Regions from separate parts of the Mesorhizobium sp. M2A.F.Ca.ET.039.01.1.1 genome, predicted to be linked through region 2. Evidence: predicted binding sites of a transcription regulator. Region 2 holds the regulator's gene; each other region holds the start of a gene.

Region 1 (3,370 bases), on a different contig from region 2:
GATTCGCCGGGACCATTGACGATGCAGCCCATCACCGCGACCTTGAGGTTCTCGACGCCCGGATATTTCTCGCGCCACACCGGCATGTTCTTGCGGATATCGGCCTGGATGCTCTGGGCGAGTTCCTGGAAGACGGTGGATGTCGTGCGGCCGCAGCCTGGGCAGGCGGCGACGATCGGCACGAACTGCCGGAAGCCCATGGTCTGCAGCAATTCCTGCGACACCTGCACCTCGCGCGTGCGGTCGCCGTTGGGCTCCGGCGTCAGCGAGATGCGGATCGTGTCGCCGATGCCCTGCTGCAGCAGGATTCCCATGGCGGCCGAAGAGGCGACGATGCCCTTGGTGCCCATGCCGGCCTCGGTGAGGCCGAGATGCAGCGCATGGTCGGAGCGTGTGGCAAGCTCGGTATAGACGGCGATCAGGTCCTGCACGCCGCTGACCTTGGCCGACAGGATGATCTTGTCGCGGCCAAGCCCGATCTCTTCCGCCATCTCGGCCGACAGGATGGCCGACTGGACGATCGCCTCGCGCGTGACTTCCTGCGCGGTGAGCGGCGAGCCCTGAGCCTGGTTCTGGTCCATCAGCCGGGTCAACAGCTCCTGGTCGAGCGAACCCCAGTTGACGCCGATGCGCACCGGCTTGTCATGTCTAATCGCCATTTCGACGATCGCCGCGAACTGGCGGTCCTTCTTGTCCTTGAAGCCGACATTGCCGGGATTGATGCGATATTTCGCCAGCGCCTCGGCGCAAGCCGGATGATCGGCCAAGAGCTTGTGGCCGATATAGTGGAAGTCGCCGACCAGCGGCACATCGATGCCGAGCCTGAGCAGCCTCTCGTGGATGCGCGGAACCGCCGCCGCGCTCTCGTCGCGGTCAACGGTGATGCGCACGATTTCCGACCCGGCACGATGCAGCGCCGCGACCTGGGCGACAGTCTGGTCGACATCGGCGGTGTCGGTGTTGGTCATCGACTGCACGACGACGGGCGCGCCGCCGCCGACCATCACGCCGCCGACCGAAACGCCGACCGACCTGCGCCGTGGGAAGGGAGAAGAGAAATATCCGGTCATGCCGGTCGCCTTCATCTGAAAGTTCCCGGCATGAGGTGGCGGAGCAAAGATGGCTTGTCAATGGCAAGCGCCAGGCGAGGTTGGCAAATCAGCAGCCGCCACGCGAAAAACGCCAGCTCTGCCGATCGCGGCATCCGCGACCGAACGTTCCATCGATTTCAGTTAAAAAACACCATGCCGGTGGCATTTCCTGCCACCGGACGTTTCACCGCGGCGGGTTGCGGCGATGGTGCCTGGAGGAGCTTCAGTGTGTCGTCGGGCTAGCCTTCAGCTTTTCAATCTCGTCCTTGATTGCCAGCTTGCGTCGCTTGAGATTCACGATTTCGAGGTCGTCCACCGAAGGATGGTTCATGGCGTCGGTGAGCTCGCGCTCGATATCACCGTGTTTCCGCTGCAACTCATCAAGATGGGATGCAAGAGACATGATTGGTTCTCCCTTTCATGGTTTCCTCGATTGCAGCCGTCGCAGGCACGTCCACCGCAGGTTGAGACTGTGACGGCACCGTGACAGTCTGCCACCAACCGATCTCGATGTCGAATGACACGTGGTAGCATTCCACGACAAAGTGAAATGTGATAAGGGCTGCGCGCCGGCCTCAGACGAAAAGTCACAAACCCAGCCGGTCCCGCCCAAACAGCCCGATTGGGCGATGCATACGCAGACGGTAGATAATGTCCGAACAGGAACAGGCTGAAATACGCCTCGAATATTCCCGGCTCAAACAAGAACACGCCGATTTCGACGCCGCCATCAACGCGATGATCGCCACGGGCTGCGACCCGCTTCAGATTCAGCGCATGAAAAAGAAGAAGCTGATCCTGAAAGACCGGCTGTCGGCGCTGGAAGACCGCATCATTCCCGACATCATCGCCTGAGCGGGCAGTTTCCCGCGCTCCACAGTCTACGAGATCGAAAGCCGGGCGGCGCGCTCGCGCAGCAACGCGACCAATTCGCCAGTCCGCGCTTCCGACGTGTCGATCGGCACCACAAGGCACATCGTTGCCTCGACCTTGCCAGGCGCCGAGAACACGGGCGCCGCCAGGCATTTGGTATAGGCGTCGACAAGGCCTGACGTGACGCAATAGCCGGTGACGCGCGCCCGAGCGATGTCATCGATGAAGTCATCGATCTCTATCTTGCGGCCGTCCGGCAGCACGAGATCGTCTTCCGTGACCATCGCCTCGATCCGGCTGCGATCAAGACCGGCCAGCAGCAACCGGCCCGAAGCAGTCCATGGCAGCGGAATCTGCAGGCCGGTGGCCGAGCTGATGCGGAACGGCCTCGTGCCCGGGCTTGAATGGATGATGGTGTAGCGACCGCTCTGCAGCATGCAGAGCTCGGACGTCTCCCCGGTCTCGCGCGACAGCGTATCGACCTCCTGGCGGCCGCGCCTCAGCAGGTCGTTGCCGCGCATATAGGCCATCCCGTAGAGATAGAGCTTCTTGCCGAAATAGACGCGATTGCCGTCGCCGGCCATTTCCAGGAGACCGGCTTCGACCAGCTCGCGCACCAGCGTGTAGGTGGTCGAGCGCGGCGCGTTGAGCCCCTTTGCCAGCTCGCCGATGCCGATCGCTCGCTGGTTGGCGTGCAGGAACTCCAGGATGTTCAGGACCCTGTTGAGACCTTTCTCGCGCGAGCCAGCTGGCCGCTCTTCGCCCGTGCCTTCGCTCGGCCACCCGGTCAGCATTTCACTCTCTTGCATTGTCGATTCCTGGTGCTAGTATCTGTCTTGTACAGGATACACACGTCTCTTGTAAGAGACAATCGCTGATTGCGGCGTGTATTTCTGCTGCATTGGGGAACACACCATCAAAGGAGGTCGCCGTGAACGACACATCCGGCAGACGTGATTTTCTGAAACTTGGAATGGCGGGGCTGGCCACCGCCGGCGCGCTTACCGCCATCAGCGCCGAGAAGGCAGCCGCGCAGGCCGCATCCGATAGCGTGCTGCGCACCGCGCTTGATCGTGGCAAACTGATCGTCGGCACCGGCAGCACCAATGCGCCATGGCATTTCGAGAACGACGCCGGTGAATTGGTCGGCATGGACATCACCATGGGCCGCATCCTCGCCAAGGGCCTCTTCGACGACCCGACCAAGGTCGAGTTCGTCACCCAGGACCCGGCGCAGCGCATCCCCAACGTGACGACCAACAAGGTCGACATCACCATCCAGTTCATGACCATGACCGCGCAGCGCTCGCAGCTGATCCATTTCTCGCGGCCCTACTATGTCGAGGGCGTGGCGCTGCTGACGCTGCCCGGCTCCGAAAACAAGACCTTCGACAAGCTCCTGGCGA
Region 2 (3,370 bases):
GGCCGCGATGACCGGGGAGGACGTGCGAGACGATGTCGGTCGGAATCCGTCACGACGATTTGCGCCGGCGCAACCGCGCCATGGTGATTTCGGCCGTGCGCCGCGCCGGCCAGCCATCGCGGACGGAAATTGCCGCCACCACCGGCCTCAGCCACTCGACCATTTCGGCGATCTCCGCCGATCTGATCCAGGAGGGCATCCTCACCGAGAGCAAGGCCAGCGAGCCGACGGCGTTGAAACGCGGCCGGCCGCAGATCGGCCTGGCGCTGAATCCCGAAGCCGCCGCGGTGCTGACGGTGGTGCTGTCGCTGAACTTCCTGTCGGTCGCCGTCATCGACTATGCCGGCCAGGTGATCGCCGAGGAACAGCGGCGCCTGGACACGCTCGTCATGCCGCGCGACGAGCTGATCGGCGAGTGCCTGGCGATCGTCCGGCGCCGGCTGCAGGATCCCGATCTCGACGTGGGCAGCGTCGCCCGCATCGCCATGGGCATTCAAGGCATCACCGATTCCCACGCGCGCGCCATGCTATGGTCGCCGATCACGCCGCTGACCGACATTCCGTTCGCCGACATCCTGGAGAGGGAATTCGGCATCCCCGCCACCATGGAGAACGACTGCAACATGATGGCGGTGGCGCTGCGATGGCGCGATCCCGAGCGCTATCGCGACAATTTCATAGCCATCCTGCTCTCGCACGGCATCGGCATGGGCCTGGTGCTGAAGGGCGAATTGTTCACCGGCACGCATTCCTCCGGCGGCGAGTTCGGCCACATGATCCATCGTCCGGGCGGCGCGCTTTGCCGCTGCGGCCGCCGCGGCTGCGTCGAGGCCTATGCCGGCAACTACGCCATCTGGCGCAGCGCCATGGGGATAAGCGAGGACGCCGCGCCGACCGACATCGGCGACGCCGACATGCGCGCGCTGGCCGCAAAGGCCCGGCAGGAGGACGGCCCCGAACGGGAAGCTTATCGTCGGGCCGGCGAGGCGCTGGGCTTCGGTCTTGGCAGCCTGTTCGCCCTCATCGACCCGGCGCCGGTCGCCATGGTCGGCGTCAGCGCGGCCGCCTTCGACCTGATCGAGCCGGCGCTGAGGGAGGCGATCGCCCAGACCGCCGGCGGCCAGCACTCGAGCTCGATCTCCTTCGACACCGAGCCGAACGAGCTGCCGCTGATCCGCGAAGGCTGCGCCACCCGCGCGCTGACCTTCGTCGATCAGGAGATCTTCGCGCCGGGTGTCCAGGCAAGAGCGGGCAAGCACGTCGCATAAGCCGCAAGCTCAAGCGCCGGGATATGCTGAGATTCAGGTCAGGCCGAGTCGAGAATGGTGGGTTCCGAGAACCGGAACGGAGCGTACTTTTTGGTACGTGAGTACCGGAAGCGCAGGAAGCCGCCATTCGCAGGCCGGCCTCACCTGAATATCAGCATATCCCTAGTCTTCCCGGATTGCATAACCCGCCCCGCGGATGGTGCGGATGACGTCCGGCATGCGGCCGTTGTTGACGGCCTTGCGCAGGCGGCCGACATGCACGTCCACCGTGCGCTCGTCGATATAGATCGTCTCGCCCCAGACATTGTCGAGTAGCTGGCTGCGCGAGAACACGCGGCCGGGATGCCGCATCATGAACTCGAGCAGGCGGAACTCGGTCGGGCCCAGCCTGATCTCGCTCTTCTTGCGGTAGACGCGGTGCGATTCGCGGTCGAGCACGATGTCGCCGACCTTGAGCACGCTGGACAGCACCTCCGGCTTGGCGCGGCGCAGCAGCGCCTTGACGCGCGCCATGAACTCCGGCGTCGAGAACGGCTTGACCAGATAGTCGTCGGCGCCGGTGGACAAACCTCGAACCCGATCGCTTTCTTCACCGCGCGCGGTCAGCATGATGATCGGCAGCCGCTCGGTCTCGGGCCGCATCCTGAGACGCCGGCAGAGCTCGATGCCGGAGACCGCCGGCACCATCCAGTCGAGCACGAGCAGGTCGGGAACATTTTCCTGAAGGCGGATTTCGGCCTCGTCGCCGCGGGTCACCACTTCCACCTGGTAACCCTCGGATTCGAGATTGTAGCGAAGCAGCACCCCCAGCGGCTCCTCGTCCTCCACCACCATGATGCGTGGCGCGATCATCGGGGTAACCTTTTCCGTCAGGCGGCCGGCGCCGACATTGCCGTCTCGTCCTGCTTGGGACGGTTGGCGGGCAATTGCGTGCCGGTCAGCACATAATAGGCGTTCTCGGCGATGTTGGTCACATGGTCACCGATGCGCTCGAGGTTCTTGGCGCAGAACAGAAGATGAGTGCAAGCGGTGATGTTGCGCGGATCTTCCATCATGTAGGTCAACAGCTCGCGGAAGACGGAGGTGTATTTGACGTCGATGCGTTCGTCGTCGTTGCGAAGCTTGGCCAGCGCCGTGGCATCACCCACCGTATATTCCTGAATCACGCCCTGGACCTGGATCAGCACCAGTTGCGCCATGGAATCGATCGAATGCGTGAGGTCGCGCGGGGCGGTGCTGACGCCGACTGACCCGACGCGCTTGGCGATGTTCTTGGCGAGATCGCCGATGCGTTCGAGGTCGCCCGCCATGCGTATCGAGCCGACCACGTGGCGAAGATCGTCCGCCATCGGCTGGCGCTTGGCGATCAGCGTGATGGCGCGGTCGTCAAGCTCGCGCTGACGCGCGTCCATGATGGCATCGTCGGAGACGACGCGCTGCGCCAGCGCATTGTCGCTTTCGAGCAGGGCCCTGGTCGAGCCGCCGACCATGGAGCCGGCGAGATCGCCCATGTCGTTGATGAGCCGGCTGATCTGCCTCAGATCCTCGTCGAACGAGGCGACGGTATGTTCGGCCATGATGTTGTCCTCGTATGAGCTCAGCCGAAGCGGCCGGTGATGTAGTCCTGGGTGCGCTTCTCGCGGGGCGAGGTGAATATCTTCTCGGTCCGGTCGAATTCCACCAGCTCGCCCAGATACATGAACGCCGTCTGCCGCGACACGCGCGCCGCCTGCTGCATGTTGTGGGTGACGATGACGATCGTGTAGTCGGCCTGCAATTCGTCGATCAGCTCCTCGATCTTGGCGGTCGAGAGCGGATCGAGCGCCGAGGCCGGTTCGTCGAGCAGGATGACCTCCGGCTTCACCGCGACGGTGCGGGCGATGCAAAGGCGCTGCTGCTGGCCGCCCGAGAGGCTCTGGCCGCTGGCGTTGAGCTTGTCCTTAACCTCGTTCCAGAGTGCGGCGCGCTTCAGCGCCGACTCGACGCGGCTGTCCATCTCGGCCTTGCTGATCTTCTCATAGAGCCTGACGCCGAAGGCGATGTTCTCGTAGATCGACATCGGGAACGGCGTCGGCTTCTGGAACACCATGCCGATCTTGGTC
Region 3 (3,370 bases), on a different contig from region 2:
TACCCCTGCACCACCTTCCGTTCCTCCCAGCCATAAAGCCAGTCCAAGTCCGCGGCGAGCTTCTCCGGCGGCCGCGTCGCCAGCACCAGATTGCGGGCGACTGCCACCGGTCCCCAGGCGTGCCAGGTCAGCCGATTGAACGCGCCGCGTTTGAGCACCCTTTCGACGCGCGGCCGCCTGAGATTTTCCCAGACGGCGAGGCTGTGGGCCGGATCGCCGGGAAAATCGGCAACGAGATTGGCGAGCACTGAGGCGTCCTCGATTCCCATGGCCGCGCCCTGGGCCGCGAACGGCGTCATCGCATGCGCGGCGTCGCCGATCAGCGCGATGCCTTGCGGGACGGCCCAGCGCTGTTGCCGGACAGTGTGCATTGGAAACGCCGTCCACGACCCCGCCAGCGCGATGAGCTTTGCGAGCATCGGTGCGGTGCCATGCATGGCATTGGACAGGATGGCCGGGTCGGCATGGCCCGACCAGCCTTCCGCGATGCGTTCGCCTCTGGTGAAAGCGGCGAGGTTGACGGTGCGGCCCTTGCTCACGGGATAGGCGACCAAATGGAAGCCGGGATGCAGGAAGGTTGTGACGCAGCCCGCCACCCCGATCTCGGCAAATGCCTGCCCGGCGGGGCTGTCGACCGCCACGGTGGTGCGCCAGGCCAGTCGGCCCGAGAAGCGGCTTCTCGCGAAGGCGGAGTCCCGGGCCGCAAGCTGCGCGCGAACCGTCGACCAGACGCCATCGGCTCCAACCAGCAGGCCGGCTGCAATCGACGTGGTTTTGCCGTCGGCCTCTACCGTCGCGGTCACGCTTCGCTGGTCGGCGGCGATGCCTGTCACCCGCGCACCGGTAACGAGCTCGATATCCGACCGCCCTGCCATTTCCTCCGCCATGGCCGCCTGCAGGTCGGCGCGGTGCGCCACCAGATAGGGCGCGCCCCAGCGCTTCTCGGCCGCCTGTCCAAGCGGCACGCGGGCCAGCTCACGCAGGCTTTTCGCATCCTTCAGCACCACCGCTTCGGGCCGGACCGCGTTGGGCAACAGACGGTCGAGCACGCCAAGCCGGCGCAGGATGCGGGTTGCGTTGGGAGCCAGCTGGAGGCCGGACCCGGCCGCTTGGAGCTGCTTGGCCTGCTCGAACAATTTGACCGGCAAGCCGCGCTCAGCGAAGGCAAGTGCTGCCGTCAATCCGGCGATGCCGGCCCCGGCTATGACGACTTGCCGGGACCGTGCTTCAATCATGGTCGGCTCAGGCGGCCTGGTCGACATAGAGGCAGCCGGCTGGCTGCGTTTCTGTCGCCTTCAGCGACGGCGAATAGCGATAAAGCGTCGAGCAGTAGGGGCAGACCTTTTCATTGTCGTCACCCATGTCGAGGAACACGTGCGGGTGATCGAAAGGCGGGTTGGCGCCGGTGCACATGAATTCCTTGACGCCGATCTCGATGACCGGATGGCCCGCGTCGTTCTGGAAATGGGGAATGCTACCGCCTGCCATCGTCGTCTCCAATCGGGTTCGGCCAGTGGGTGTGACCCGCCTGCATCTGGAGCATAACATGCCAGTTTGCAAGATCGATGAAATCAAACTGTCGCAAAAGGCTGGCAGAGGATAAGTTGAGCCGGTTAAGCGCGTGAGGCTGGCACGGAGCGATTCCGTGACGATCATGCGTCACAAAGAGATGTTAGAGCGTCGCCGGACGGCAAGATGCGGCGCTCCCTGGGGCGGTTGCGGGCAAGAGCGGGAAACATGAACGAACTGAAGCCGGTGCAGAGCGAGTTCATCACCGTCGAGGCGGCGAGCCCCGACGGCGGCAATCCCGACCGTTTCGTCAACCGCGAATTCTCCTGGCTGCAGTTCAATCGCCGCGTGCTGGAAGAATCGCTCAACGAGCATCATCCGCTGCTCGAGCGCGTACGCTTTCTGTCAATCTCGGCCGCCAATCTCGACGAGTTCTTCATGGTCCGCGTTGCCGGCCTTGCCGGTCAGGTGCGCGAAGGGATCGCGCTGAAGAGCCCGGACGGCCGCACGCCCGAGCAGCAGCTCGAGCAGCTGCTGCGCGAGGTCGAGCGCCTGCAGGAGGACCAGCAGAAGAGCCTCTCGGCGCTGATGGCCCTGCTCAACAAGGAAGGCATCGAAAGCATCACCCGCGACGCGCTGACCAAGGATGAGAAGACCTGGCTGGAGGAGCATTTCCAGGAACAGGTCTTCCCGGTGCTGACGCCGCTGTCGATCGACCCGGCGCATCCGTTTCCCTTCATCCCCAATCTCGGCTTTTCCATCGCCTTGCAATTGCGCCATCGCAAGAACGGCGAGGAGATGAGCGCGCTCTTGCGCCTGCCGGTGGCGCTCAGGCGTTTCATCCGCCTGCCGGACCGCAAGCGCCATGTGCGCTTCATCCCGCTGGAGGAGGCGGTCGGCCTCTATATCGGCAAGCTGTTCCCCGGCTATGAGGTCAAGGGCTCGGGCACGTTCCGCATCATCCGCGACAGCGATATCGAGGTGGAGGAAGAGTCGGAAGACCTCGTGCGCCTGTTCGAGACGGCGCTGAAGCGGCGGCGCCGCGGTTCGGTGATCCGTATCGAATTCGACACGCTGATGCCGGCCGAATTGCGCGACTTCGTCGCCGGCGAGCTCGGCGTCTCGGCGAGCCGCATCAGCGTGCTCACCGGTCCGCTGGCGCTCAATCAGATTTCCGAGATCGTCGCCATTCCGCGCGACGACCTGAAGTTCACCCCCTACAATCCGCGCTTCCCCGAGCGCATCCGCGAGCATGGCGGCGACTGCCTTGCCGCCATCCGCGAGAAGGACATCATCGTCCACCACCCTTACGAATCCTTCGACGTGGTGGTGCAGTTCCTGCGCCAGGCCGCCGCCGACCCGGAGGTGGTGGCGATCAAGCAGACGCTCTACCGCACTTCGAACGACAGCCCGATCGTGCGCGCGCTGATCGACGCCGCCGAGGCCGGCAAGTCGGTGACCGCGCTGGTCGAGCTCAAGGCGCGCTTCGACGAGGAGGCCAATATCCGCTGGGCGCGCGACCTTGAGCGCGCCGGTGTCCAGGTCGTGTTCGGCTTCCTGGAGTTGAAGACCCACGCGAAGATGTCGCTCATCGTACGCCGCGAGGACGGCCGGCTACGCAATTATGTCCATCTCGGCACCGGCAACTACCACCCGGTCACCGCCCGCATCTACACCGACCTGTCCTTCTTCACGACCGACCCGACGATCGCGCGCGATGTCGCGCAGATTTTCAACTTCATCACCGGCTATGCCGAACCGGCCGAGGAGATGCGCCTTGCTGTGTCGCCCTTCACGCTGCGCAACCGCATCCTGAAGCACATCGCCGAGGAGGTCGTCCACGCACGCGAAGGACGGCCGG
Region 4 (3,370 bases), on a different contig from region 2:
CCGCAAACGTAGCGATCCTTCGCGCCCCCTGTCCTACCGGACATCTCCCCCACTTGAGTCCCACTTGATGGAGTTGGCTGTCGCGTTTGATTTCGCCAATCGCCGACGTTGCCGAAGGAGCGAGGCGCCAAAGCTGCTGATCTCCCCCCAAGTGGGGGAGATGGCCGGCAGGTCAGAGGGGGGCGCTGTCCCGCCGACGGTTCCAACTTTCACTTCAAGCCGATCGCACCGGGTCCAGCGTCACCTTGTAAAGCTCGTTGTCGTCGCGATCCATCAGCCGCACCGTGAGCTGCTCCGTCGCACCCGAAATATCGACCAGCCCGAAGAACTGCAGGCCGGCCGACGGCGGCAGGTTCTGGCCCTGCTCGGCGGTCGGCGCCTTGATGAATTTCAGCTCCGGCCCGAAGGTCATGTCGAGGTCGTTGGGGCCGAAGGTGCCGGCATGGATCGGGCCGGACACGAATTCCCAGAACGGATTGAAATCCTGGAACTGCGCCTTGCCGGGGTTGTAGTAATGCGCCGCCGTGTAGTGCACGTCGGCGGTGAGCCAGACGGTGTTGGTGATGCCGGCAGTCTTGATGAAGCGCAGCACATCGGCGAATTCGAGCTCGCGCCCCTTCGGCTTGCCGTTGTCGTTGTTGCTGACGGCCTCGAAGCCGGCCTTCTTCGCCGCGTCGTCCCAGACGACGAGGCCGAGCGGCATGTCGGCGGCGATGACCTTCCACGTCGCCTTCGAGTTTGCCAGCTCGCGCTTCAGCCACTTGGACTGCTCTTCGCCGATCATGCGCGACTTCGGCGTCAGCGTTTCATCCAGGTTGGCGCCGTTCGGGCCGCGATAGGAGCGCATGTCGAGGAAGAACACGTCGAGCAGCGGCCCATGCGAGATCTTGCGGTAGACGCGGCCCGGCTCCGACGGCTCGTAACGGATGGTGGTCATCTCATGGAAGGCGCGCGCGGCCCTGGCCGCCAGCACATGGATCGACTTTTCCTTGTAGCGGTCGTCCTTGCTGAGGTCCTTCGAGTCCGACCAGTTGTTGAGCACCTCGTGGTCGTCCCATTGGTAGAAGGTCGGGCAGATGGCCGAGAGGGCAAGCACATGCTTGTCCATCATGTTGTATTTCCACTGGTCGCGATATTCGTCCAGCGTCTCGGCGACCTTGCGCTTGCCGTCGAGCATGACAACGTTCTTCCACTTGCCGCCGCCGGGCAGGTCGACCTCGTCCTTCAGCGCGCCGTCGGCATAGATCGTGTCGCCCGAATGCAGGAAGAAGTCCGGCGTGTGCTTGGCGATGGTCGAATAGGTCTTCATGCCGGTCTCGTCGATGCCCCAGCCCTGGCCGGCGGTGTCGCCTGACCAGGCGAAGCGCACGTCGCGCTTCGAGGACGGCGCGGTGCGGAAACGGCCGACGATCGGCTCGGAGACGGCGTTGATGTCGGACAGGTCGGCCGCGATCATGCGGTAGAAGATGTCCTGGTCGGAGGCGAGATCGGTGAGCAGCCGCTTCACCGTGCAGTCGCTGGCCGGCGACGTATCGAGCGGCGCGAGCCTTGTGGCGTTTGCAAAACTTTCGGTGGTCGACACTTCATACATAACGCGCGCGGGCCGGTCGGTGCGCGTCCACACCATGCCGGACGTGGCGTCGACGTCGCCGGACTGCACGCCATGCGTGAAGGCCGGCCGCTGGCTGGCGCGGGAATAATAGGGCAGCGCCAGACCGGAGGCGCCGACAAGGCCGAAGGCGCTGGCCGAGGTGACGAAAGCGCGGCGGGTAAGGGAAAGCTTGTCCATGGCTGTCTCCGGATGGCTTTGAACGGGACCGCCAAGCTCTCGCCTCAATGTTTCAGGCGTGTCTCGGAACCATGAAGTTTTGATAACAGTCGACAGAACTGCTGATCTCCCCCCTTGTGGGGAAGATGGCCGGCAGGCCAGAGGGGGGCGCGAAGGATCGCCAACTTCTCAGGAACGGCCTGTTCGAGCTTCTGGCCGACGGCTTTGATTGGCTGCAATTCAACTGACAAGTCGGCGGGACAGCGCCCCCCTCTGCCCTGCCGGGCATCTCCCCCACAAGGGGTGAGATTGGCAGCTCAAGCCGCCTGCGGCTCCGGCTCGAATGCCGGCTTGGTCGTATTGATCAGCAGCGAGATACAGGCCGCCGCGATGCCCGTCATGCCGGCGATCAGGAAGGCCAGTTCGTAATTGCCCTGCAACTCGCGCATCGTGCCGCCGAAGGCTGCAGCCGCCGCTGCGCCCACTTGGTGGCCGGCGACGATCCAGCCGAACACGATCGGCCCGCTACGGTCGCCGAAGGCTTCGTTGGCGAGCCGGAGCGTCGGCGGCACGGTGGCGATCCAGTCGAGCCCGTAGAGCACGGCGAAGATGATCAGGCTGGTCGCCGAGAAGCCGGAATAAGGCAGATAGATCAGCGACAGGCCGCGCACGGCATAGTAGACGCCGAGCAGCTTGCGCGGATCGAAACGGTCGGTGAGCCAGCCGGACAGGGTGGTGCCGATCAGGTCGAAAATACCCATCATCGACAACAGCCCGGCCGCCTGCACCTCCCCGATGCCCATGTCGCCGCAAAAGGCGATAAGATGCGTGCCGACGAGGCCGTTGGTGGTGAAGCCGCAGACGAAGAAGGTGGCGAAGAGATACCAGAACACCCGTGTGCCGGCGGCGCGGCGCAGCGTGTTCAGCGTATGCGCCAGGAAATTGCCCTGCGATGCGGGCGACACCGGCGGCACGTCGTCGGCATCGGCGCCATAGCGCACCTGACCGATCGAGGCCGGGCGTTCCGGCACCAGCAGAAAGACCAGCGGCACGAGAGCAGCGGTGGCGATCGCGATCGCTATGGCGACTGGCTTCCAACCTCCCGACTGGGCCAGCGAGGCAAGCAGCGGCAAGAACACCAGCAGGCCGGTAGCGCTGGAGGCGGACATCAACCCCATCACCAGGCCGCGATTGGTCTTGAACCAACGGTTGACGATTGTTGCGCCGAGCACGGTCGCGACCGCGCCCGAACCGATGCCTGAAAACACTCCCCAGGTGATCAGCAGATGCCACGGCTTGGTCATCAGCAGGCTGAGCGCGGTGGAGCCCGACATGATCATCAGCGCGGCAAGCAGCGTGCGGCGCAGCCCGATCCGCTCCATCAACGCCGCGGCAAACGGTCCGGTCAGACCATAGAGGAAGATGCCAATCGCGGCAGCCAGCGAGACGATGTCGCGCCGCCAGCCGAAGCTCTCTTCCAGCGGCAGCATCATGACTGACGGCGCTGAACGAAGCCCTGCTGCAATCAAAAGACAAAGAAAGATGACCGCGACAACGACGAAGGCGTAGCGCTGGCCAAACGGACGGGATTGAGCTATCATG

The links. The regulator PhoB, encoded in region 2, activates phosphate uptake and scavenging genes when phosphate is short. The targets are predictions, from matches to a motif close to TGTCATNNANCTGTCAT.
Region 1: EOA24_RS11230 (YdcH family protein) is a predicted target of PhoB. The motif match lies at 1,564-1,580, and genes of this name have one in related genera.
Region 3: EOA24_RS07380 (RNA degradosome polyphosphate kinase) is a predicted target of PhoB. The motif match lies at 1,567-1,583, and genes of this name have one in related genera.
Region 4: EOA24_RS14300 (alkaline phosphatase) is a predicted target of PhoB. The motif match lies at 1,861-1,877, and genes of this name have one in related genera.

The regions. Positions count from the first base shown of each region.
Region 1 is NZ_RZRY01000106.1:3,001-6,370, forward strand. It holds gene ispG (flavodoxin-dependent (E)-4-hydroxy-3-methylbut-2-enyl-diphosphate synthase) at 1-1,070, opposite strand, end outside; gene EOA24_RS11230 (YdcH family protein) at 1,315-1,494, opposite strand; gene EOA24_RS11235 (YdcH family protein) at 1,743-1,946, shown strand; gene EOA24_RS11240 (IclR family transcriptional regulator) at 1,973-2,773, opposite strand; gene EOA24_RS11245 (transporter substrate-binding domain-containing protein) at 2,938-3,370, shown strand, end outside.
Region 2 is NZ_RZRY01000097.1:8,680-12,049, reverse strand. It holds gene EOA24_RS10610 (ROK family protein) at 33-1,268, shown strand; gene phoB (phosphate regulon transcriptional regulator PhoB) at 1,431-2,120, opposite strand; gene phoU (phosphate signaling complex protein PhoU) at 2,138-2,845, opposite strand; gene pstB (phosphate ABC transporter ATP-binding protein PstB) at 2,866-3,370, opposite strand, start outside.
Region 3 is NZ_RZRY01000056.1:4,594-7,963, forward strand. It holds gene EOA24_RS07370 (FAD-dependent monooxygenase) at 1-1,235, opposite strand, end outside; gene EOA24_RS07375 (zinc-finger domain-containing protein) at 1,243-1,488, opposite strand; gene EOA24_RS07380 (RNA degradosome polyphosphate kinase) at 1,738-3,370, shown strand, end outside.
Region 4 is NZ_RZRY01000154.1:4,348-7,717, reverse strand. It holds gene EOA24_RS14300 (alkaline phosphatase) at 215-1,789, opposite strand; gene EOA24_RS14295 (MFS transporter) at 2,086-3,369, opposite strand.